Myxococcus guangdongensis: one gene and its partner. The protein of the gene in region 2 interacts with the protein of the main gene of each other region in a pairwise test. Links are inferred from orthologs where the notes say so. Each region holds a gene or a part of one and is shown on either strand. Other genes may lie near its edges.

Region 1 (4,140 bases), on a different replicon or contig from region 2:
GAGACGAAGACGCGCTTCCGGCCGTCGTTCTTCCCCTTCACCGAGCCGTCGGCGGAGGTGGACATCTCCTGCACCTCGTGCGGCGGCAAGGGCTGCCGGGTGTGCAAGCAGACCGGGTGGCTGGAGGTGCTGGGCAGCGGGATGGTGCACCCGAACGTCTTCACGTCCGCGGGGTATGACCCGGGCGAGGTGACGGGGTACGCGTTCGGCATGGGCGTGGAGCGAATCGCCATGCTGCGCTACCGCATCGACGACCTGCGGATGATGTTCGAGAACGACGCTCGGTTCCTCGAGCAGTTCTGAGTCCTGGCGGGCGCGGGCCCGCATGCCGCTCCAGGAGGAGTGGCGCGGCCCGCGCTCCTGTCTTCGTCCCGAGAGAGCAAGAGGGTGGACCTGTGAAGATTTCGGTGAAGTGGCTCGGCGATTACGTGGCGCTGCCGCCGTCGGTGGACGAGCTGGCGCGCAAGTTGACCGCGGCGGGCCTGGAGATTGAGGGCCAGGAGCGTCCGGCCGAGGGCCTGCGCGGCGTGGTGGTGGCGCAGATCAAGGAGTCGGTGCAGCACCCCAACGCGGACAAGCTCTCCGTCACGAAGATCGACGCGGGCGGGGACGCGCTCATCCAGGTGGTGTGCGGCGCGAAGAACTACAAGGTCGGCGACAAGGTGCCGCTGGCCACCGTGGGCACGAAGCTGCCCAACGGGATGGAGATCAAGCAGGCGGCGCTTCGCGGCGTGGACAGCTCCGGCATGCTCTGCTCCTCGAAGGAGCTGGGGCTGAGCGAGGAGTCGAGCGGGCTGCTCATCCTTCCCGCGGACCTGAAGCCCGGCACGCCCATCGCCCAGGCGCTGGGGTTGGATGACGTGGTGCTGGAGGTGAACGTCACGCCGAACCGGCCGGACGCGCTGAGCCACCTGGGCGTGGCGCGCGAGGTAGGCGTGGTGACGGGGGCGGCGCTGAAGCTGCCCCAGCCCAAGCCCGTGGAGTCGGGGGGGCCCATCTCCGAGAAGGTGAAGGTCCGGGTGGAGAGTCCGGAGCGCTGCCCGCGCTACGCGGCCCGGGTGGTGGAGAACATCACCATCAAGCCGTCGCCGCAGTGGATGCAGGACCGGCTGAAGGCCTGCGGCGTGCGGGCCCTCAACAACGTCGTGGACGTCACCAACTACGTGCTCCTGGAGTACGGCCAGCCGCTGCACGCGTTCGACCTGGACAAGCTGGCGGGCCACGAGCTCGTCATCCGCCAGGCGACGAAGGGCGAGCAGCTGACCACGCTGGATGGCAAGACGCGCACGCTGGACGTGGATGATCTGGTCATCTGCGACCAGGAGCGGCCGCAGGCGCTCGCGGGCGTGATGGGCGGCGAGCACAGCGAAGTCACCGAGAAGACGACGCGGCTGGTGCTGGAGTCGGCGAACTTCCTGGCCTCGGGGGTGCGGCGGACGGCGAAGCGGAACGTGCTGCACACGGAGGGCTCGCACCGGTTCGAGCGTGGCGCGGACATGGACACGGTGGTGCCGGCGCTGGATCGCGCGGCCCAGCTCATCGCGGAGCTGTCGGGTGGCACGGTGGCGTCGGGTCGGGCGGAGGTGTACCCGGCCGAGAAGCCTCGGCGGCAGGTGACGCTGCGCTTCGCGCGCGTGGAGAAGGTGCTGGGCGTGGCGGTGCCCGAGGCCGAGGTGCGGCGCATCCTGGCGGCGCTGGGCTTCGAGAAGGTGTCCGAGGCCGAGTGGCAGGCGACGTACGAGGTGCCTCGGGGGCGCGTGGACGTGGAGCGTGAGGAGGACCTGCTGGAGGAGGTCGCCCGCGTGTTCGGCTACGACAACATCCCGGCGAAGCTGCCGCGCGGGCTGGCGTCGCTGGCGCCGGAGCCCGCGAACTCGGAGGCCGAGCGCCGGCTGCGGCAGGCGCTGGCGGGGGCGGGGCTGGACGAGGTGGTGAACTACTCGTTCGTGGCGCCCCGGAGCCTGGAGGTACTGGGTCTGAAGGAGCAGCCGGTGGCGCTGCTCAACCCGCTGAGCGTCGAGCAGTCGGTGATGCGGACGAGCCTGCTGCCGGGCCTGCTGGAGAACCTGTCGCGCAGCGTGCGGCACCAGGTGGAGTCGGTGTCGCTGTACGAGACGGGCCGGGCGTACTTCCGGGACGCGCAGGGCGGGCAGGGGATCCGGCCGGCGGCGCGCGAGGTGAACCGGGTGGCGGGCCTGGTGTGGGGCCTGCGGGGTGGAGGCCGGAGCTGGACGCAGAAGGACGCGCGGGCGGACTTCTACGACGCCAAGGGGGCGGTGGAGGCGCTGCTGGCGGCGCTGCGGGTGGAAGGTGTCACCTGGTCGCTGGGCGGGCCTTCGGCGTACCACCCGCGAGCCAGCGCGGAGGTGAAGCTGGCGGACGGCACGGTGCTGGGCCACGTGGGGGAGCTGCACCCGAAGGTGGTGAAGGCGCAGGGGTTGCCCGAGGGCGTGTTCGTGTTCGAACTGGACACGGAGCCCCTGTACGCGGCGTCCCGGCTGGTGCCCGAGTACCGGGCGCTGCCGAAGTTCCCGGCGGTGCTGCGGGACCTGGCGGTGTTGGTGCCGGTGGAACTGGAGACGGGGGCGGTGCGGAAGGTGATTCTGGAGGTGGGCGGGGCGCTGGTGGAGGACGCGTTGGTGTTCGACGTGTACACGGGCAAGCCGATTCCCGAGGGGAAGAAGAACCTGGCGTTCGCGCTGCGGTACCGGGCTGCCGACAGGACGTTGACGGACGTGGAGGTCAGCGAGGCGCACAAGCGGATCGTCTCGGAGGTGGACCAGCGGCTGGGTGCCTCGTTGCGTGCCTGAATTCCTGAATGAAGTCAGAGGGTTGACTTGGCTTCGGGAAGGCTGCAACAGTGGCCGGGCGTTCACCGCGCTGAGGGTGAGGGCAACCCGGGGATTCGCATGACGAAGGCGGACATCATCGAGGGCGTCTACGAGAAGGTCGGCTTCTCGAAGAAGGAGTCGGCCGAGATCGTGGAACTCGTGTTCGACACGCTCAAGGAGACGCTGGAGCGCGGGGACAAGATCAAGATCTCCGGGTTCGGCAACTTCCAGGTGCGCCAGAAGAAGGCGCGCGTGGGCCGCAACCCGCAGACGGGCAAGGAGATCGAGATCTCGGCGCGTCGGGTGCTGACCTTCCGGCCGAGCCAGGTGTTGAAGAGCGCGCTGAACGGCGAGGCACCGCCCGAGGATCACGCGGAGATCGACGCGCGGGAGGAGGCGGCGGCGGACGCGGCGGAGGCCCGTGGCGAGGACTTCGACGAGGAGGGAATGGAGGAGTCCGAAGGGTAGGTTTTTCCACGGCGCCCTGCTGCTCTTGCTTGACCTGAGCGTTGTGTAGGGGCATAAGGGCGCACCGTTTCACGACGGCGGCAGCAAAGAGGTTCTCGGGGCGTAGCGCAGCCTGGTAGCGCACTTGCTTGGGGTGCAAGTGGTCGCAGGTTCAAATCCTGTCGCCCCGACCAATAGAAGGCCCTGGAGTCCTTGGCGAAAGCTGGGGACTCCAGGGCCTTCGACTTTTCTGGCGTCCGGTTGCTCGGCAGCGCGTGGAGTTGAGCCGCTGCGTCGGACTCGGACGCGGATGCGTTCTGTCTCACTGGGCTGTGGATGTCACACAGTGGCGGGCTCCCTCGAATCACGCCAGATGCCAGCATGGCATGTGCCTTGCTGCCGGTGCGAACGGGGGAACGATGCCAACGTGTTCGCTGCCGACGTGTGGATTCGCGATGTTTCCGCTCTCCGCCTGGAGGTGTGTGGCATGTGGACTCGTCGTCAACGTCCATCAACCCTGCCTTCTCCAACATGCCAAGAAGGGGCTGGGGGGCGCGTGGCTGAAGTGCCCGAATCGACCCTCGGGATCACACGCCTACGTCGTCGACGCTGGCGCGTCCGCGAGCACCTCGGCTGCGAGCGCGGTCACCGCCACGGTTTCAACCGCGAGCGCGACGGCGGCGGCGGGCGCGCCCAGTGTCGCGGCAGCGGCCGCCATGGCGTCCTTCATGGGAGCGCCCCCAGGCGCGTTGCTTCGCGGGGCTCCGTCTCTGGTAGGGCCGAGGGTGAGCCCCCTGTTGGCGGGGGCCCCTGCGCCGGCGGCGGGGGGCGGCGCCAACGCTCCTCCTCCGCAGGGGACTGC
Region 2 (5,032 bases):
CCGGGCATGGTGAAGTTCGAGCTGCTCCACGAGGACGCCTCCGGCACCAAGGCCCGCCGTGGACGGCTCGACACGCCCCACGGCCCCATCGAGACGCCCATCTTCATGCCTGTGGGCACCGTGGGCAGCGTCAAGGGCGTGGGCCCGGATGACCTGCTCGCCATCGACGCGCAGATCATCCTCGGCAACACGTACCACCTGATGCTGCGCCCCGGTGAGGCGCTGGTGGGCGAGATGGGCGGCCTGCACCAGTTCGTCTCGTGGAACCGGCCCATGCTCACCGACAGCGGCGGCTTCCAGGTCTTCAGCCTGTCGGAGAAGCGCAAAATCACCGAGGAGGGCGCCGCCTTCCAGTCCCACCTCGACGGCGCGCGGCACTTCCTCACGCCCGAGCGCTCCATCGACATCCAGGAGACGCTGGGCGCGGACGTCATCATGGCGTTCGACGAGTGCCCTCCCTCCACCGCCGAGCGCTCGTATCTGGAGAAGTCCCTGGCGCGCACCACCCGCTGGCTGCACCGGTGCGAGAAGGCGTGGACCCGGGGGCGCTCGTCGCTCTTCGGCATCGTCCAGGGCGGCCTGCACGAGGACTTGCGCAAGCGCCACGCCGAGGAGGTGTGCGCGGTGGACCTGCCCGGCTACGCGCTGGGCGGCTACTCGGTGGGCGAGGCCCCCGAGGCCATGCACGCGGGCGTGGCCTACTCGGCGCCGCTGCTCCCCCGGGACAAGCCCCGCTACCTCATGGGCGTGGGCACCCCCGTGGACCTGGTGACGTGCGTGGAGCACGGGGTGGACATGTTCGATTGCGTGCTCCCGACGCGTTGCGCACGCAACGGCCTGCTCTTCACCTCGGAGGGCAAGCTCACCATCCGGAACGCGGCGTTCGCCAAGGACCCCCGGCCGGTGGACCCTGAGTGCTCGTGCTACACCTGCCGCAACTTCAGCAGGGCCTACCTGCGGCACCTGTTCGCGGCGGGGGAGATCCTGGCCATGCGCCTGAACACCCTCCACAACCTCCATTACTTCCTGGGGTTGATGGCCCAGGTGCGCCGGGCCATCGCGGAGGACCGCTACGCCGCCTTCGCCCGGGACTTCCGTGAGAGGGCACGGGCCCAGGAGGTCGAGCGGACCCGTGGCCGCTGAGCGGGCGGTTGGGATGTCGGGGTTCCCGCGTTCACTTGCTCACATGGGGACCCCTTGCTAAGAGGGCCCCCTTTCAGGATGGGTTCCTCGAATTAGCGTGGGGGGTCCCCCATCCCAAGCCTTCCACAACCGACGAGGCAGTCTGTGGCTGAGAGCTTTTTGATGCTGGCGCAGGCCGGGGGCGGGACGAGCCCGCTGAACACCCTGGCCCTACTCGTGGGCTTGGTCGCGATCATGTACTTCGTGATGATCCGCCCACAGCAGAAGCAGATGAAGGAGCACCGCAACCTGCTCACTTCGCTCAAGAAGGGCGATGAGGTCGTCACCGCGGGCGGCATGCTCGGGAAGATCCACCAGGTGGACGAGCGGACCGTGACGGTGGAGGTCGCGAGCGGGGTTCGCGTCCGCATCCTGAAGACGTCCATCAGTGCCAAGGGCACGGTGGCCGAGGGCGCGCAGGCGGGGGCGCCGACCGAAGAGAAGAAGAAGGAGGAGAAGTAAAAATGGACCGCGGCTGGTGGTGGAAGTTTGGACTGATTGTCGCGGTGACGCTGGGGACCTTCTGGTTCCTGATTCCGACGTATTACACGCTGGTGGTCATGGATCGTGACCAGCGCAACAACCTGGCGCTTCTCGAGGAGAAGCTGCCGGCGTGGGCGCCTCCCGCGAAGTACCGGCTCAACCTGGGCCTGGACCTTCAGGGCGGCATCCACATGGTGATGCGCGTGGACACGAAGACGGCGCTCCAGAAGCGGACCGAGCGCCGAGGCCAGCAGATCGCCACGTACGTCGCCGACAAGAAGCTCGGCGAGGTCACGGCGGATACGGATCCGGAGAAGCTCCAGCTCACCTTGACGGCGAAGGACCCGGCGACGATGGACGCCATCGAGAAGGACGTCCTGGCGACCTTCGGGGACTTCAAGCGGGTCAACCGCAACGGCGCGACGCTCGTGCTGTCGCCCGACGACACGCAGGTGAATCGCTTCCGTGAGGAAGCGGTGGACCAGGCGATGCTCGTCATCCGCCGCCGCATCGACAAGTGGGGCGTGGCCGAAGTGGACGTGCGCAAGCTCGGCACCGACTCCATCCAGATTTCGCTGCCCGGTCGCAGCAACCCGGAGCAGGCCAAGGAGCTGGTGGGCACCACCGCGCAGCTCGAGTTCCGGATGGTGGACGACACCAACCCCCAGTTCTTCGCGCAGATGCTCCAGACGACGCCGCCCCCTGCGGGCAGCGACATCACCGTGACGGACGAGGGTGGCTTCGCCCAGCTGCAGAGCGCCTCGCGCGAGGCGCTGCTCGAGTACACGAAGGACAAGGTTCCGGAGAACCGCCAGGTCGTCACCGAGTGCATCGCGAACCCGATGAAGAAGAACGAGTGCTCCTCGTACCGCACGTACCTCCTGGACAAGAACGTCCCGCTCACGGGTGAGAGCCTGGCGGGCGCGGACGCGTCCGTGAACCAGATGAACGAGCCGGAGGTGAACATCGCGTTCGACCCGGCCGGCGCGCGCGAGTTCGAGAAGCTGACCGAGGCGGGCGTGGGCCGCCGGATGGCCATCGTGCTGGACGACAACGTCCACACCGCGCCGAACATCAACGAGAAGATCGGCGGCGGCCGCGCGCGCATCACCATGGGTCGCATGGGTGCTCGCACCCGCGACGAGTGGCTGGGCGAGGCGCAGACGCTGGCGCTGGTGCTCAAGGCGGGCGCGCTGCCCGCGCCGGTGACGGTGGGCGAGATTCGTCAGGTGGGCGCGAGCCTGGGTGACGAGCTCATCAAGAAGGGCGGCCTGGCCGTGCTGGTGGGCCTGGGCCTGGTGGTGCTCTTCATGGCGCTGTACTACCGCAAGTCGGGGCTCATCGCGGACGTGGCCCTGCTCCTCAACGGCCTGCTCATCCTGGCGGGGTTGGCGTTCTTCAACGCGACACTGACACTGCCAGGCATCGCGGGGTTCGTGCTGACGCTGGGCGTCGCGGTGGACGCCAACGTGCTCATCAACGAGCGCATCCGCGAGGAGCTCGCCCACGGGAAGACGGCGAAGGCGGCGGTGGACCAGGGGTACGATCGTGCCTTCTGGACCATCTTCGACGCGCACGTGACGGCGCTCATCGCCGGCTTCATCCTGTTCTTCACGGGAACGGGACCGGTGCGAGGCTTCGCCACCACGATGATCATCGGGCTTCTGGCCTCGCTGTTCACGTCCATCATGGTCACGCGCGTGCTGATGACCTACTTCGTCCACGGCCGTAATGCGCAGTCGGTGTCCGTCTGACCGGCGGGAGCCCGGGAAACTGCCATGCAGATCCTCAAGAACAAGACCAACATCGACTTCATCGGCAAGCGCAAGCCGGCGGTCTTCATCTCCACCATCGTCAACCTGGCCATCCTGGTGGGCATCGCGACGGTGGGGTTCAACTACGGCGTGGACTTCGCGGGCGGCACGGTGGTCGAGCTGAAGTTCGACCACCCCATCTCCGCGGCCGAGGTGCGTGAGCGCGCGCAGAAGGGTGATCTGCACGACGTGAGCGTGCAGAACATCGGCAGCGCGACCGAGAACGCGTTCCTCCTGCGCATGGGCGGCGTCACGCAGCTCAACGAGGAGAACGCGGAGAAGGTCAAGGCGGCCATCGAGAGCCTGGGCAGCGTGAAGAACGTCTACGCGGACCTGGCCAACGGCATCGTCAACTTCCGCTCCTCGGCGCCGCTGACGGCGGAGGCCATCAAGGCGGCGGTGGAGAAGTCCGGCACCGGCGTGCAGGAGGTCCGCGTCCTGGGCGAGAACCAGGGCGGCACGGGCGTCGACTACCAGGTCGTCGCCAGCGGCATGGCGGACAAGGTGTTCGGCGCGCTGAGCGCCGGCCTGGAGAAGCCCGACTTCGAGCAGCGCCGCGTGGACTACGTCGGTCCGCAGGTGGGCAAGCAGCTGCGCAACCGCGGCGTCATGGCGCTGCTGTACTCCATGGTGGCCATCCTCATCTACGTGGCGTTCCGGTTCGACTTCAAGTTCGGCCCCGGCGCGCTGCTGGCCATGCTCCACGACGTCATCATGGTGGCGGGCTACTACCTGGTGAGCCGCCGCGAGTTCAACCTCACGGCCATCGCCGCGCTGCTGACCATCGTCGGCTACTCGGTGAACGACACCATCGTCATCTACGACCGCATCCGCGAGGACATGGCCAAGTTCAAGGGCAAGCCTTTCGCGGAGGTCATCAACATCGCCATCAACGACACCCTGGGCCGCACCATCCTCACCTCCGGCACCACGGCGCTGTCGCTCATCGGTCTGCTCATCTTCGGCGTGGGCGAAATCTTCGACTTCGCCATGGCCATGCTGGTGGGCATCCTGGTGGGGACCTACTCGTCCGTGTACATCGCCAGCCCGCTGACCATCTGGCTGGATGAGCGCGCCGCGGCGAAGGAAGCCCGCGTCACCGCGCCGGCCTGAAGCACGAAGGCCGGGTGAGCCCCTTCGGGGGCACGTGACACGAAAGAGGGCCCTGTGCTTCCGGAGGTTCGGAAGTCAGGGCCCTCGGTGTTTCTGGCGGGACGTGCGCTAGAAGCGCGCGCCCAGCGTCACGGAGGCGTCGAAGAGGCCGCCGTCGGTGTCCTCCACCGCGCCGTTGGCGAAGCCCGCGTCGTCAATCAGCAGGCGGTAGGTGGCCCGGACACCGGCGGTGAGCGCGCCGCTGTTGAACTCCAGGCCCGCGGCGAGCGGCACCTCCTCCATGGTGTCGTTGTCGTAGAAGCCGCCGCCGGTGCCGCGCACGTCCACGTACGTCAGGCCGAAGCCCGCGCCGACGAAGGGCCGCACCGAGGTGAGCATGGGCGGCGAGAGCTTCACGAGCGCGCTGCCACCCTGGCGGACGATGGACGGGCCATCATCCA

What was found.
Region 1: the proteins of secD (region 2) and pheT interact in binary tests that used the Escherichia coli proteins (3 or more experiments, as listed by UniProt). The link is inferred for Myxococcus guangdongensis from one-to-one orthologs.

The regions. Positions count from the first base shown.
Region 1 is NZ_JAJVKW010000004.1:834,539-838,678, forward strand. Bases 1-3,102 are described here. They hold pheT (phenylalanine--tRNA ligase subunit beta), read left to right. Parts: upstream 1-395; coding sequence 396-2,810; downstream 2,811-3,102. Other genes in these bases: pheS (phenylalanine--tRNA ligase subunit alpha), read left to right, coding at 1-303; LXT21_RS16500 (integration host factor subunit alpha), read left to right, coding at 2,910-3,102. Also shown: more of LXT21_RS16500, read left to right, coding at 3,103-3,299; LXT21_RS44850 (hypothetical protein), read right to left, coding at 3,874-4,008.
Region 2 is NZ_JAJVKW010000017.1:210,974-216,005, reverse strand. The notes cover bases 1,077-4,032. They hold secD (protein translocase subunit SecD), read left to right. Parts: upstream 1,077-1,646; coding sequence 1,647-3,419; downstream 3,420-4,032. Other genes in these bases: secF (protein translocase subunit SecF), read left to right, coding at 3,444-4,032; yajC (preprotein translocase subunit YajC), read left to right, coding at 1,288-1,644; tgt (tRNA guanosine(34) transglycosylase Tgt), read left to right, coding at 1,077-1,143. In the rest of the region: more of tgt, read left to right, coding at 7-1,076; more of secF, read left to right, coding at 4,033-4,592; LXT21_RS38180 (outer membrane beta-barrel protein), read right to left, coding at 4,701-5,032. UniProt on the Escherichia coli protein: Part of the Sec protein translocase complex. Interacts with the SecYEG preprotein conducting channel. SecDF uses the proton motive force (PMF) to complete protein translocation after the ATP-dependent function of SecA.